Linked DNA regions of Azotobacter salinestris. The protein of the gene in region 2 interacts with the protein of the main gene of each other region in a pairwise test. Links are inferred from orthologs where the notes say so. Each region holds a gene or a part of one and is shown on either strand. Other genes may lie near its edges. The genes, in order: GCU53_RS09360 and mrdA.

Region 1 (6,154 bases), 1.6 Mb from region 2 along the record:
GCCCGCAGGCCTTCATCGACACCGTCAAGCGCATCTCCGTGACCTTCGGCGGCATCAACCTGGAGGACATCAAGGCGCCCGAGTGCTTCGAGATCGAGCGGGCGCTGATCGAGCAGTGCGACATCCCGGTGTTCCACGACGACCAGCACGGCACCGCCATCGTCACCGCGGCGGGCATGCTCAATGCCCTGGAGATCGCCGGCAAGACCCTGGCCGATGCCAGGATCGCCTGCCTCGGCGCCGGCGCCGCGGCTATCTCCTGCATGCGCCTGCTGATCAGCCTGGGGGCCAGGGTGGAGAACATCCACATGGTCGACCGCCAGGGGGTCATCCATGCCGGACGCGACGACTTGAACCAGTACAAGGCGGTGTTCGCCCACGAGACCGACAAGCGCACCCTGTCCGACGCGCTCGACGGCGCCGACGTGTTCGTCGGCCTGTCCGGGGCCAACCTGCTGAGTCCGGAAGACCTGCTGCGCATGGCGCCGAACCCGATCGTCTTCGCCTGCTCCAACCCCGACCCGGAGATCCGGCCGGAGCTGGCGCATGCCACGCGCGGCGACGTGATCATGGCCACCGGGCGTTCCGACTACCCGAACCAGGTCAACAACGTGCTGGGCTTCCCCTTCATCTTCCGCGGCGCCCTGGACGTGCGCGCCACCCGCATCAACGAGGAGATGAAGATCGCCGCGGCGCATGCCCTGCGCGAGCTGGCCAAGCTGCCGGTGCCCAGGGAGGTGTGCGAGGCCTACGGGGTGTCGGGGCTGGAGTTCGGCCGCGACTACATCATTCCCAAGCCCATGGACCCGCGGCTGATCACCATGGTGTCCGACGCCGTGGCCCGCGCCGCCATCGAGAGCGGCGTGGCCTCCCTGCCGTATCCGAAGCACTATCCGCTGCAGTCGGTGGAGGCGGTGTTCAACAGCTGAGCGAGACTCTGCCTGGTCCAAAAGAAACCCCGCTTAAGGCGAATGCCCGTCAGTCAAGGCATTGACCTTGCAGGATAAAACGATGGAAACAGGCTCATGGATTCCCATGAGCCTGTTTCTTTTATGCTCCTTCAGCAAGTACTCCAGCAGGACATGGAACTCAATCCCGCCTCGTTCGAGTGTTTCGTCCTGTCGATCGACCCTGCCTGGATCGAGGAGGCATTGACACTGACCGGCACGGTTTCCTTGCGCTGCCGGCGCTTGCCGGCCGAGCGTATCGTCTGGCTGGTCGTCGGGATGGCCCTGTTCAGGGGGCGAGCCCAGCTGGCTGATCGTGCAACAGCCGGGATTATCCGAGGGCAACGGCCTGATGCCAGGCACGATCCCGCAGCGGCTGATGGAACTCCGGGCGCAGGCTCGCCACTTCATGCTGCCGCTCAGGCATGAGCGGCACTATTCGCGCGTCGCGAAACCATGTTCGAATAAGTATCCCCAGAAAGAAAAATGCCAGTCAGCTTAGTCAGCTTAACTGACTGGCCTTGGCTTAAGGCGGGAATTTCTTTTGAGGGTCAGAACAGGTCGATCGGCGGTGCGGATTCTTTCGCCAGTGTGCCCGGACCGGACTCCTCCTCGCTGGCCATAGGCGGCGGGGCTTCGTTCTTGAACAGCTCGAAGACGGCGCCGGGGGTGCCGGGCGAAGCGATGCGACCGCTGCCGGGGTTGATGCGCAGGGTCAGTAGCCCTTCGGGCTCGGCCTGCAGGTGCGGCGGCTTGTCCTTCAGGGCTGCGCTCATGAAGTTCATCCAGATCGGCAAGGCCACGGTGCTGCCGTATTCATGGCTGCCCAGGCTTTCCGGCTGGTCGAAACCGGCCCAGACGGTGGTGACGTAGTCGGCGTTGTAGCCGGAGAACCAGCTGTCCTTGGACTCGTTGGTGGTCCCGGTCTTGCCGGCCAGGTCGCTGCGCCCCATCTCCAGGGCGCGGCGGGCAGTGCCGCGCTTGATCACATCTTGCAGCATGCTGGTCATGATGTAGGTGGTACGGGCATCGACGATGCGCTCCGCGACGATCGGCTCGGGGGGGGGCGGGAGCCGCGTGGGCGGGGCTGGTTGGACCGCCTCGGAAGAGGCATCGGCGGTGGTAACGAGCTGTGCGCCCTCGGTGATGATCGGGGGGCTGGTGAAGGCGGCCGGTGCCGGCTCCTCTGCCGGAGTGCGAGGCGGGTTGGCCTGATACAGAAGCTTGCCGTCGCGGTCCTCGATGCGCTCGATCAGGTAGGGCTGGATGCGGTAGCCGCCATTGGCGAAGGTGCTCCAGCCGGCGGCGATTTCCAGCGGGGTCAAGTTGGCCGTGCCGAGCGCCAGGGACAGGTTGCGTGGCAGGTCGCGCTTGTCGAAGCCGAAGCGGCCGATGTAATCCAGGGTGTAGTCGATGCCGATGCTTTGCAGCAGGCGAATCGATACCAGGTTGCGCGACTTGTACAGGGCTTCGCGCAAGCGGATCGGGCCGAGAAAAGTGTTGGTATCGTTCTTGGGGCGCCAGACCGTATCCAGATACGGATCGACAAAGACGATCGGGGCGTCGTTGATCAGACTGGCGGCGGTAAAGCCGCGGTCCAGGGCTGCACTGTAGATGAAGGGCTTGAAGCTCGAGCCGGGTTGCCGCTTGGCCTGGGCGGCGCGGTTGTAGTTGCTCTGCTCGAAGGAGAAGCCTCCGACCAGGGCGCGAATCGCGCCGTTTCGCGGGTCCAGGGAGATCAGGGCGCTCTGGGCGGCAGGAATCTGACTGAAGGCCAGGCTGCCATCCTCCTGACGCATGACGCGAATCAGGTCTCCAACCTTGACCACCTGACCCGGGTTCTGCGGTCTGGGTCCCATGCTGTCGGCGCTGACGAAGGGCCGGGCCCAGCTCATGCTTTCCCAGCGCACCGTTTCCTCGTCGCCGTTGCGCATCAGGGCCTGGATGGCGTTGCTGCCGACCTGGGTGACGACGGCGGGCTCGAGACCGTTGATGCTGCGCTGCTTGTCCAGCTCGTCCAGCCAGGCGCTTCTGCTCGTGCCGGGCAGGTGGGCCTCGGGGCCTCGGTAGCCGTGGCGCCGATCGTAGTCGAGCAGCCCCTGGCGAACGGCGCTGTTGGCCGCTTCCTGCAGGTCGCTGGGAGTCGTGGTGGTAACCCGGAACCCCTCGGTATAGGCGTCGCTGCCGTAACGGCCGACCAGCTCGGCACGGGCCAGTTCGGCGATATAGGGGGCGTTCAGCTCCGGAGCGGGAACGTGATAGCTCGCGTCCGCCGGTTCTGCGAGGGCTTGCAGGTAACGAGTCTCGTCGATGTGCCCAAGCTTGTACATGCGCCCGAGGATCCAGTCGCGCCGCTCCTTGCTGCGTGCCGGGTTGGCCAGGGGATTGAAGCGCGACGGGGCTTTCGGCAAGCCGGCGATCATCGCCATCTGCGCCAGGCTCAGTTCGCGAATGGACTTGCCGTAGTAGACCTGGGCCGCTGCCTCGATGCCATAGGCGCGGTTGCCGAGGTAGATCTTGTTGACGTAGAGCTCGAGGATTTCCTCCTTGCTGAGCTCCCGCTCGATCTGCAGGGCGAGCAGGATTTCGTTGACCTTGCGCGAAAAGCTCCGCTCGCTGGTCAGGAAGAAATTCTTCGCCACCTGCATGGTGATGGTGCTGCCCCCGGTCTGAATATGCCCGCTGCTCAATAATTGCGTGGCAGCGCGCATTAGGCTCGCAAGGTCGACGCCATAATGGCTGGCGAAATTGTCGTCCTCCGCAGCCAGCAGGGCATGGATGAAGTCCGGGGGGATTTCTGCGTAGCGGATGGGGGTGCGGCGCATCTCGCCGAATTCCGCAATCAGCTTGGCATCGCTGCTGTATATCCGCAGGGGGATTTGCAGCTGGATGGTGCGCAGCGATTCGGCCGACGGAAGGTTGGGTCCCAGATAGAGAAAGGCTCCGCTCAGGCCGAGCAGCAGGCTGCTGAAAATGGCGACGAAGGTCCAGCCGAAGAATTTAAGCAAACGCATCAAGGCGGCGGGGTTTCCAGATGAAAGAAGGACAGAAGTTCGGGCAAGGCGAAAAGCGAAAAGCCGGTCACATTATATGCGTTTTTTCTGCGGGATAGCCATTTACGCTTCTGTCAAGCCTGTTATCTAATGCGTCATTACATAAATTGTCCGTAAGTTACGGATACAGCAAGGAAATTGGTTGTGCTAGGGCTCTTCAACAAGAAAGCGGGTTCATTACTGGGGATCGATATTAGTTCGACCACGGTCAAGCTTATCGAATTGAGTCGTTCGGGTAATCGTTACCGGGTGGAGGCCTATGCCGTCGAGCCGCTTCCTGCCAATGCCGTCGTCGAGAAGAATATCGCCGATCTCGATGGTGTCGGCCAGACCTTGAGCAAGGTACTGGCCAAGGCCAAGACCGGAACCAAGAATGCAGCGGTGGCCGTGGCCGGCTCCGTAGTGATCACCAAGACTGTCGAGATGGATGCCGGGCTTTCCGAAGAGGAAATGGAAACCCAGCTGAAGCTTGAGGCCGACCAATACATTCCCTATCCCCTCGAGGAAGTGGCGATCGACTTCGAAGTCCAGGGGGTGCTGCCGCGCAGCCCCGGCCGGGTCGAGGTGCTGCTCGCCGCCTGTCGCAAGGAAAACGTCGAAGCCCGCGAGGCAGTGCTGGCACTGGCCGGCCTGACGGCCAAGGTCGTTGATGTCGAGGCTTATGCCATGGAGCGTGCGTGCGGGCTGCTGGTCAATCAACTGGGCGGCGATCCGGCGGGGCTGATCGTGGCCGTCGTGGATATCGGCGCGACCATGATGACGCTCAGCGTATTGCATGACGGTCGCACCCTCTATACCCGTGAGCAGTTGTTTGGCGGCAGGCAGCTCACCGACGAAATCCAGCGCCGTTATGGGCTGTCCGTGGCCGAAGCCGGTCTGGCCAAGAAAAAAGGCGGACTTCCGGAAGACTACGACAGTGAGGTTCTGCAGCCGTTCAAGGAAGCCGTCGTACAGCAGGTGTCCCGTTCGCTGCAGTTCTTTTTTGCGGCGGGCCAGCACAACCAGGTCGACTACATCCTGCTGGCGGGTGGGACCTCTTCCCTGCCGGGGCTTGATCAGTTGATCCAGCAGAAGACCGGTACCAAGACCCTGGTGGCCAATCCGTTTGCCGAGATGACGCTGAGCCCCAAGGTGAGTGCAGCGGCTCTGGCCAGCGACGCTCCGGCCATGATGGTTGCCTGCGGTCTGGCGATGAGGAGTTTCGATTAGATGGCGCGGATCAACCTTCTACCTTGGCGCGAGCAGCTCCGCGAGGAGCGCCGCCAGCGCTTTCTGGTCACGCTGGGGGCAGTGTTGCTGGCTGCCGGTGGTCTGGTTTTCCTGGGTGACCGGTACCTGAACGCGAGCATCGACGCGCAGCGTGCGCGCAACGATTTCATTCGTCGGGAGATCGCCGTGCTCGACGCGCGAATCAAGGAGATCAGCGAACTCAAGACCCGCCGTCAGCAGTTGCTGGAGCGGATGAAGATCATCCAGGACCTGCAGGGCAATCGGCCGATCATCGGCCGGGTGTTCGAACAGTTGGTCCGCACCTTGCCTGACGGCGTGTATTTCACCTCGTTGAAGATGACCGGCAAGAACATTGCTATCGAAGGGGCTGCCGAGTCCAACAACCGGGTTTCGAATTTGATGCGCAACCTGGACGGCTCGGAATGGCTCGAGGCGCCCAACCTGACTGCGGTGAAGGCTGTGACGGCCGGGGCCCTCGATCAGGCCAACGTGTTCCAGCTGACAGTGCAGCAGGTGCAGCCGGGAGAGGATGCTGCGCAGGTCGCCGGGCATGCGCAGGCCGCAGCTGCCGTGCGCGGTGCAGGGGTTCCCGCTTCGAAGGGTGCGCAGGAGAAAAAAGGAGGAGCGCGGAAATGAGCCTGTCCGAGTCCCTGGAAAGTTTGCGCAAGGTCGACCTGGCCGATCTGGATCTGAACAACCTCGGCTCGTGGCCGGCTCCAGTGAAGGTCATTACCTGCCTGCTGATGCTGATTGCCGTTCTGGCGCTGGGATACAACTTCCATCTCAAGGATCTGCAGGCCCAGCTAGAGCGGGAGCGAGGCGAAGAGGGAACCCTGAAACAGCAGTTTTCCACCAAGGCTTTCCAGGCTGCAAACCTGGAGGCCTATAGGCAGCAGATGGTGGAGATGGAGGCCTCTTTCGGTG
Region 2 (5,991 bases):
CGTGCCGCTGGGGGTGATCGGCATCGTCTACGAGTCGCGCCCGAACGTGACCATCGACGCCGCCAGCCTGTGCCTGAAGTCGGGCAACGCCACCATCCTGCGTGGCGGCTCCGAGGCCATCCACTCCAACCAGGCGATCGCCCGCTGCATCCAGCTCGGCCTGGCCGAAGCCGGCCTGCCGGCAGCCGCCGTGCAGGTGGTGGACACCACCGACCGCGCTGCGGTGGGCGCGCTGATCAGCATGCCGGAATTCGTCGACGTGATCGTCCCGCGCGGCGGCAAGGGCCTGATCGAGCGCATCAGCCGCGAGGCGAAGGTGCCGGTGATCAAGCACCTGGACGGCATCTGCCACGTCTACATCGACGTCGCCGCCGACCTCGACAAGGCCATCCGCGTCGCCGACAACGCCAAGACCCAGCGTTTCGCGCCCTGCAACACCATGGAGACCCTGCTGGTGCATGCCGCCGTCGCCGCCCGCGCGCTGCCGCCGCTCGGCGATATCTACCGGGCCAAGGGCGTCGAGCTGCGCGGTTGCCCGCGCAGCCGCGAGCTGCTCGGTGCCGGCACCCTGGAGGCGAGCGAGGAGGACTGGTCCACCGAATACAACGCGCCGATCCTCTCGGTGCGCGTGGTGGATTCGCTGGACGAGGCCATCGCCCACATCAATCATTACGGTTCGCACCACACCGACGCCATCGTCACCGAGAGCTTCACCGACGCACGGCGCTTTCTCGCCGAGGTGGACTCCAGCTCGGTGATGGTCAACGCCTCGACGCGCTTCGCCGACGGCTTCGAGTACGGTCTGGGTGCGGAGATCGGCATCTCCACCGACAAGCTGCACGCCCGCGGTCCGGTCGGTCTGGAGGGCCTGACCAGCGAGAAGTACGTCGTGTTCGGCGATGGCCACGTGCGCGGCTGATGGCGAAAAAGATCGGAATTCTCGGCGGCACCTTCGACCCCATCCATATCGGTCATCTGCGCGGCGCCCTCGAGGTCGCCGAGCAGTTCGGCCTCGATGAGCTGCGCCTGATTCCCTGTGCCCGCCCGCCGCACCGGCAGTCGCCGCAGGTATCGGCGGCCGACCGCCTGGCGATGGTCCGCTGCGCGGTCGACGGCGTGCCGCCTTTGACCGTGGACGATCGCGAACTGCGCCGCGAGCGGCCATCCTATACCATCGATACCCTGGAATCCCTGCGTGGCGAGCTGGCCCCGGACGACCAGTTGTTCCTCCTGCTCGGCTGGGACGCCTTCTGCGGCCTGCCGAGCTGGCATCGTTGGCAGGAGCTGCTCGACCACTGCCACATCCTGGTCCTGCAGCGTCCGGATGCCGCCAGCGAGCCGCCGGAGGCCCTGCGCAACCTGCTGGCGGCACGCAGCGTCGGTGATCCGCAGGCCCTCGCCGGACCGGGCGGGAGCATCGCCTTCGTCTGGCAGACGCCGCTGGAGGTTTCCGCCACGCAGATCCGCGAGCGTCTGGCCAGCGGCTGCTCGGTGCGTTTCCTGGTACCCGACGCGGTACTGGCCTATATCCATGCGCACGGGTTGTACCCGGCGTCGAACTGAACAATACACACGAGCCATCCATGCAAAACGAACAATTGGTCCAACTGGCGATCGACGCCCTGGAAGATCTCAAGGCCAAGGACATCACCGTCATCGATGTGCGCGGCAAGACCAGCGTCACCGACTTCATGGTGGTTGCCAGCGGCACCTCCAGCCGCCATGTGAAATCCCTCGCCGACAATGTCCTGGAGAAGGTCAAGGAGCAGGGCGTGCGGCCGTTGGGCAGCGAGGGTCTGGAGGGCGGCGAGTGGGCGTTGCTCGACCTGGGCGACGTGGTGGTCCACGTCATGCAGGTCGCCACCCGCCAGTTCTACGACCTCGAGCGTCTCTGGCAGGGCGCGGAGCAGAGCCGGGCCCAGCACGGCGAGGAATGAAGCTGCCGTGCGTCTGCGCCTGATCGCCGTGGGTTCGCGCATGCCGCGCTGGGTGGAGGAGGGCTGGCACGAGTACGCCAAGCGCCTGCCGCCCGAGCTGGCCCTCGAACTGGTGGAAATCCCCCTGCACACCCGGGGCAAGAATGCCGACGTGGCCCGCCTGATCCGCCAGGAGGGCGAAGCCATGCTGGGCAAGGTGCAGCCGGGCGAGCGCATCGTCACCCTCGAGGTGAACGGCAAGTCCTGGAGCACCGAGCAGCTGGCCGCCGAGCTGGATCGCTGGCGGCTCGACGCACGCACCGTCAACCTCATGGTCGGCGGCCCGGAAGGCCTGGCCCCGGAAGTCTGCGCGCGCAGCGAGCAGCGCTGGTCGCTGTCGCCGCTGACCCTGCCGCATCCTCTGGTCCGCATCCTCATCGGCGAGCAGATCTACCGCGCCTGGACCCTGCTGTCCGGGCATCCGTATCACAAGTGACCGCGGTTTGCGCAGATGCCGGAGCCGATTCGCCTCAAAGACCACGAGAAGGACGCGCGCCTGGTGCGCGCGCGGGCCGTCGTCGGCGCCGTGGTCATCCTGCTGCTGTCGCTGGTACTGATGGTGCGCCTGTACTACCTGCAGGTGATCCAGTACGAGCACCACTCGACCCTGGCGGAAAACAACCGCATCCACGTGCAGCCGATCCCGCCGAACCGCGGGCTGATCTTCGACCGCAACGGGGTGATCCTCGCCGACAACCGGCCAAGCTTCAGCCTGACGGTGACCCGCGAGCGCGCCGGCGACTGGCAGAAGGTGCTGGACACCATCGTTTCGGTGCTCGAACTCGGCCCCGAGGAGCGCGCCCTGTTCGAGAAGCGCGTGCGCCAGGGGCGCCGGCCGTTCGAGCCGGTGCCGGTGCTGTTCGAGCTGTCCGAGGAGCAGATCGCCCGCATCGCGGTCAACCAGTTCCTGCTGCCGGGGGTGGAGGTGGCCGCCCAGTTGGTCCGCCACTATCCGCAGGGCGAGCACTTCGCCCACTCGGTCGGCTACGTCGGGCGGATCAACGAGCGCGAGCTGAAGAAGCTCGATCCGGTCGACTACAGCGGCACCCATCACATCGGCAAGACCGGCGTGGAGCTGTTCTACGAGGACCTGCTGCACGGCCAGGTGGGCTACGAGGAGGTCGAGACCAACGCCCGCGGGCGGGTGCTGCGGGTGCTCAAGCATACCGATCCGGTGCCCGGCAAGGACCTCACCCTGAGCCTCGACCTGAACCTGCAGAAGGCTGCCGAGGCGGCCCTCGGCGACCGTCGCGGCGCGGTGATCGCCATCGATCCGGCCAGCGGCGGCGTGCTGGCGATGGTCAGCCAGCCGAGCTTCAACCCCAACCTGTTCGTCACCGGGATCAGTGTCAAGGACTACGCCGCGCTGCGCGACTCCGTCGACCGCCCGCTGTACAACCGGGTGCTGCGCGGCATCTATCCGCCGGGCTCGACGATCAAGCCGATGGTCGCCCTGGCCGGCCTCGACAGCGGGGTGGTGGAGCGCAGCACCCGGGTCTTCGACCCGGGCTTCTATCAGTTGCCCAACGTCAAGCACAAGTACCGCAACTGGAACCGCGGCGGCGACGGCTGGGTGAACATGGAGCTGGCCATCGCCCGCTCCAACGACACCTATTTCTACTCCCTGGCGCACCGCATGGGCATCGACCGCCTGCATCGCTACCTGAGCCATTTCGGCATCGGCCAGCGGGTGTCCCTGGACATGTTCGAGGAGGCCGCCGGACTGATGCCCTCGCGCGAGTGGAAGCGGGTCAGCCGCCGCCAGGCCTGGTATCCGGGGGAAACCCTGATCACCGGGATCGGCCAGGGCTTCATGCTGGCCACTCCGCTGCAGCTGGCCCAGGCCACGGCCCTCCTGGCGAACAAGGGCAAATGGCACCGTCCTCGGCTGTTGATGAAGGCCGACGGCATGACGCCGGAGCAACTGATGGCGAGCGGTCTTCTGGAGGCGCGCCCGGCACCGCCGGACATCCAGCTCAAGGACCCGCACAACTGGGATCTGATCAACTTCGACATGCAGCAGGTCGTGCACGGCGCGCGCGGCACCGCGCACAAGGTCGGCGCCACGGCGCGCTACCGCATCGCCGGCAAGAGCGGCACGGCGCAGGTGGTGGCGATCCGCCAGGGCGAGAAATACGACCGCAACAAGCTGCAGGAGCGCCATCGCGACCATGCGCTGTTCGTCGCCTTCGCCCCGGCCGAGAATCCGCAGATCGCCGTGGCGGTGATGGTGGAGAACGGCGAGTCCGGCTCCGGCGTCGCCGCGCCGGTGGCCAAGCAGGTGATGGATGCCTGGCTGCTCGACGAAAATGGCCGGATGAAGGTGCAGTTCGCCGCCGCAGTGCCGCAGGAGGTCAGCCGTGAACACTAGCTTCGACCGCACCCTGTCCGACGAGGACGTGCTGCGCCGTCGCGCCACCCTGCTGCAGCGCCTGCACATCGACGGCCCGCTGCTGCTGCTGCTGTTGCTGCTCGCCGCCGGCAGCCTGTTCGTCCTCTATTCGGCCAGCGGCAAGAACCTCGGCCTGCTGGTCAAGCAGGCCAGCTCGTTCGGCCTCGGCATGCTCGCCATGCTGGTCATCGCCCAGCTGGAGGCGCGCTTCATCGCGCGCTGGGTGCCGCTGGCCTACGTTCTGGGGGTGATCCTGCTGGCGGTGGTGGAAGTCATGGGCCACAACGCCATGGGCGCCACCCGCTGGATCAACATCCCCGGGGTGATCCGCTTCCAGCCCTCGGAGTTCATGAAGATCATCATGCCGGCGACCATCGCCTGGTACCTGGCGCGCAACAATCTGCCGCCGGGACTCAAGCACACCGTCGTCAGCCTGGCACTGATCGGCGTGCCCTTCGTGCTGATCCTGCGCCAGCCGGACCTCGGCACCTCGCTGCTGATCCTCGCCTCCGGGGCTTTCGTGCTGTTCGTCGCCGGCCTGCCCTGGCTGTGGATCGGCGGGGCGGTGGCGGCCGTGGTGCCGGTCGCGGTCGGCATGTGGTACTTCGTCCTGCACCAGTACCAGAAGCAGCGGGTGCTGACCTTCCTCGACCCGGAGAGCGACCCGCTCGGCACCGGCTGGAACATCATCCAGTCGAAGGCGGCGATCGGCTCGGGCGGGGTGTTCGGCAAGGGCTGGCTGCTCGGCACCCAGTCGCACCTGGATTTTTTGCCGGAAAGCCACACGGACTTTATCATTGCGGTCCTGGCCGAGGAGTTCGGACTGGTCGGCGTCTGCCTGCTGCTGCTGGTCTACCTGCTGCTGCTCGCCCGCGGGCTGGTGATCACCGTGCAGGCGCAGACGCTGTTCGGCAAGCTCTGGGCCGGCGGTCTGACCATGACCTTCTTCGTCTACGTATTCGTCAACATCGGCATGGTGAGTGGCCTGCTGCCGGTGGTGGGCGTACCCCTGCCGTTCATTAGCTACGGCGGAACTTCACTGGTGACCCTGCTGTCAGGGTTCGGGGTTTTGATGTCGATCCACACCCATCGCAAGTGGATCGCGCAAGTTTGAAGAGTAGCGGATCGATGCACATACGGCGTGGCCGGCTGGCCAGAACCCTGTCTTTGGCCAGCCTGGCGGGCTCCCTGGGGCTGGCCTGCGCGCTGCATGGCGGCGCGGCACTGGCCGGCGATTACGAGACTTCACCGCAGGTCGACGAATTCATCGCGGAGATGACCCGCGACTACGGTTTCGCCAGCGAGCAGTTGCTCGGCCTGTTCCGCGAGGTGCAGCGCAAGCAGCCGATCCTCGACGCCATCTCGCGGCCGGCGGAGCGGGCCAAGCCCTGGAAGGAGTACCGGCCGATCTTCATCACCGAGGCCCGCGTCGCCCGCGGCCTGGACTTCTGGCGCGAGCACGAGGAGGCCCTGGCCCGTGCCGAGCAGGAGTACGGCGTGCCGGCCCAGGTGATCGTCGCGATCATCGGCGTGGAGACCTTCTACGGGCGCAATACCGGCAACTACCGGGTGATCGACGCGCTGTCCACCCTGGGCTTCGACTATCCGCCGCGCGCGCTCTTC

Evidence for each region.
Region 1: the proteins of mrdA (region 2) and GCU53_RS09360 interact in binary tests that used the Escherichia coli proteins (3 or more experiments, as listed by UniProt). The link is inferred for Azotobacter salinestris from one-to-one orthologs.

What each region holds. Positions count from the first base shown.
Region 1 is NZ_CP045302.1:1,996,246-2,002,399, reverse strand. The notes cover bases 1,232-4,296. They hold GCU53_RS09360 (penicillin-binding protein 1A), read right to left. Parts: upstream 3,965-4,296; coding sequence 1,499-3,964; downstream 1,232-1,498. Other genes in these bases: GCU53_RS09355 (pilus assembly protein PilM), read left to right, coding at 4,145-4,296; GCU53_RS09365 (transposase domain-containing protein), read left to right, coding at 1,232-1,376. Outside these bases: GCU53_RS09370 (malic enzyme-like NAD(P)-binding protein), read left to right, coding at 1-929; more of GCU53_RS09365, read left to right, coding at 1,026-1,231; more of GCU53_RS09355, read left to right, coding at 4,297-5,209; GCU53_RS09350 (PilN domain-containing protein), read left to right, coding at 5,210-5,866; type 4a pilus biogenesis protein PilO, read left to right, coding at 5,863-6,154. UniProt on the Escherichia coli protein: Cell wall formation. Synthesis of cross-linked peptidoglycan from the lipid intermediates.
Region 2 is NZ_CP045302.1:3,616,471-3,622,461, forward strand. What follows is about bases 1,986-4,887. They hold mrdA (penicillin-binding protein 2), read left to right. Parts: upstream 1,986-2,427; coding sequence 2,428-4,347; downstream 4,348-4,887. Other genes in these bases: rlmH (23S rRNA (pseudouridine(1915)-N(3))-methyltransferase RlmH), read left to right, coding at 1,986-2,412; rodA (rod shape-determining protein RodA), read left to right, coding at 4,337-4,887. Also shown: GCU53_RS16920 (glutamate-5-semialdehyde dehydrogenase), read left to right, coding at 1-919; nadD (nicotinate-nucleotide adenylyltransferase), read left to right, coding at 919-1,563; rsfS (ribosome silencing factor), read left to right, coding at 1,584-1,937; more of rlmH, read left to right, coding at 1,945-1,985; more of rodA, read left to right, coding at 4,888-5,482; mltB (lytic murein transglycosylase B), read left to right, coding at 5,497-5,991. UniProt on the Escherichia coli protein: Catalyzes cross-linking of the peptidoglycan cell wall. Responsible for the determination of the rod shape of the cell. Is probably required for lateral peptidoglycan synthesis and maintenance of the correct diameter during lateral and centripetal growth.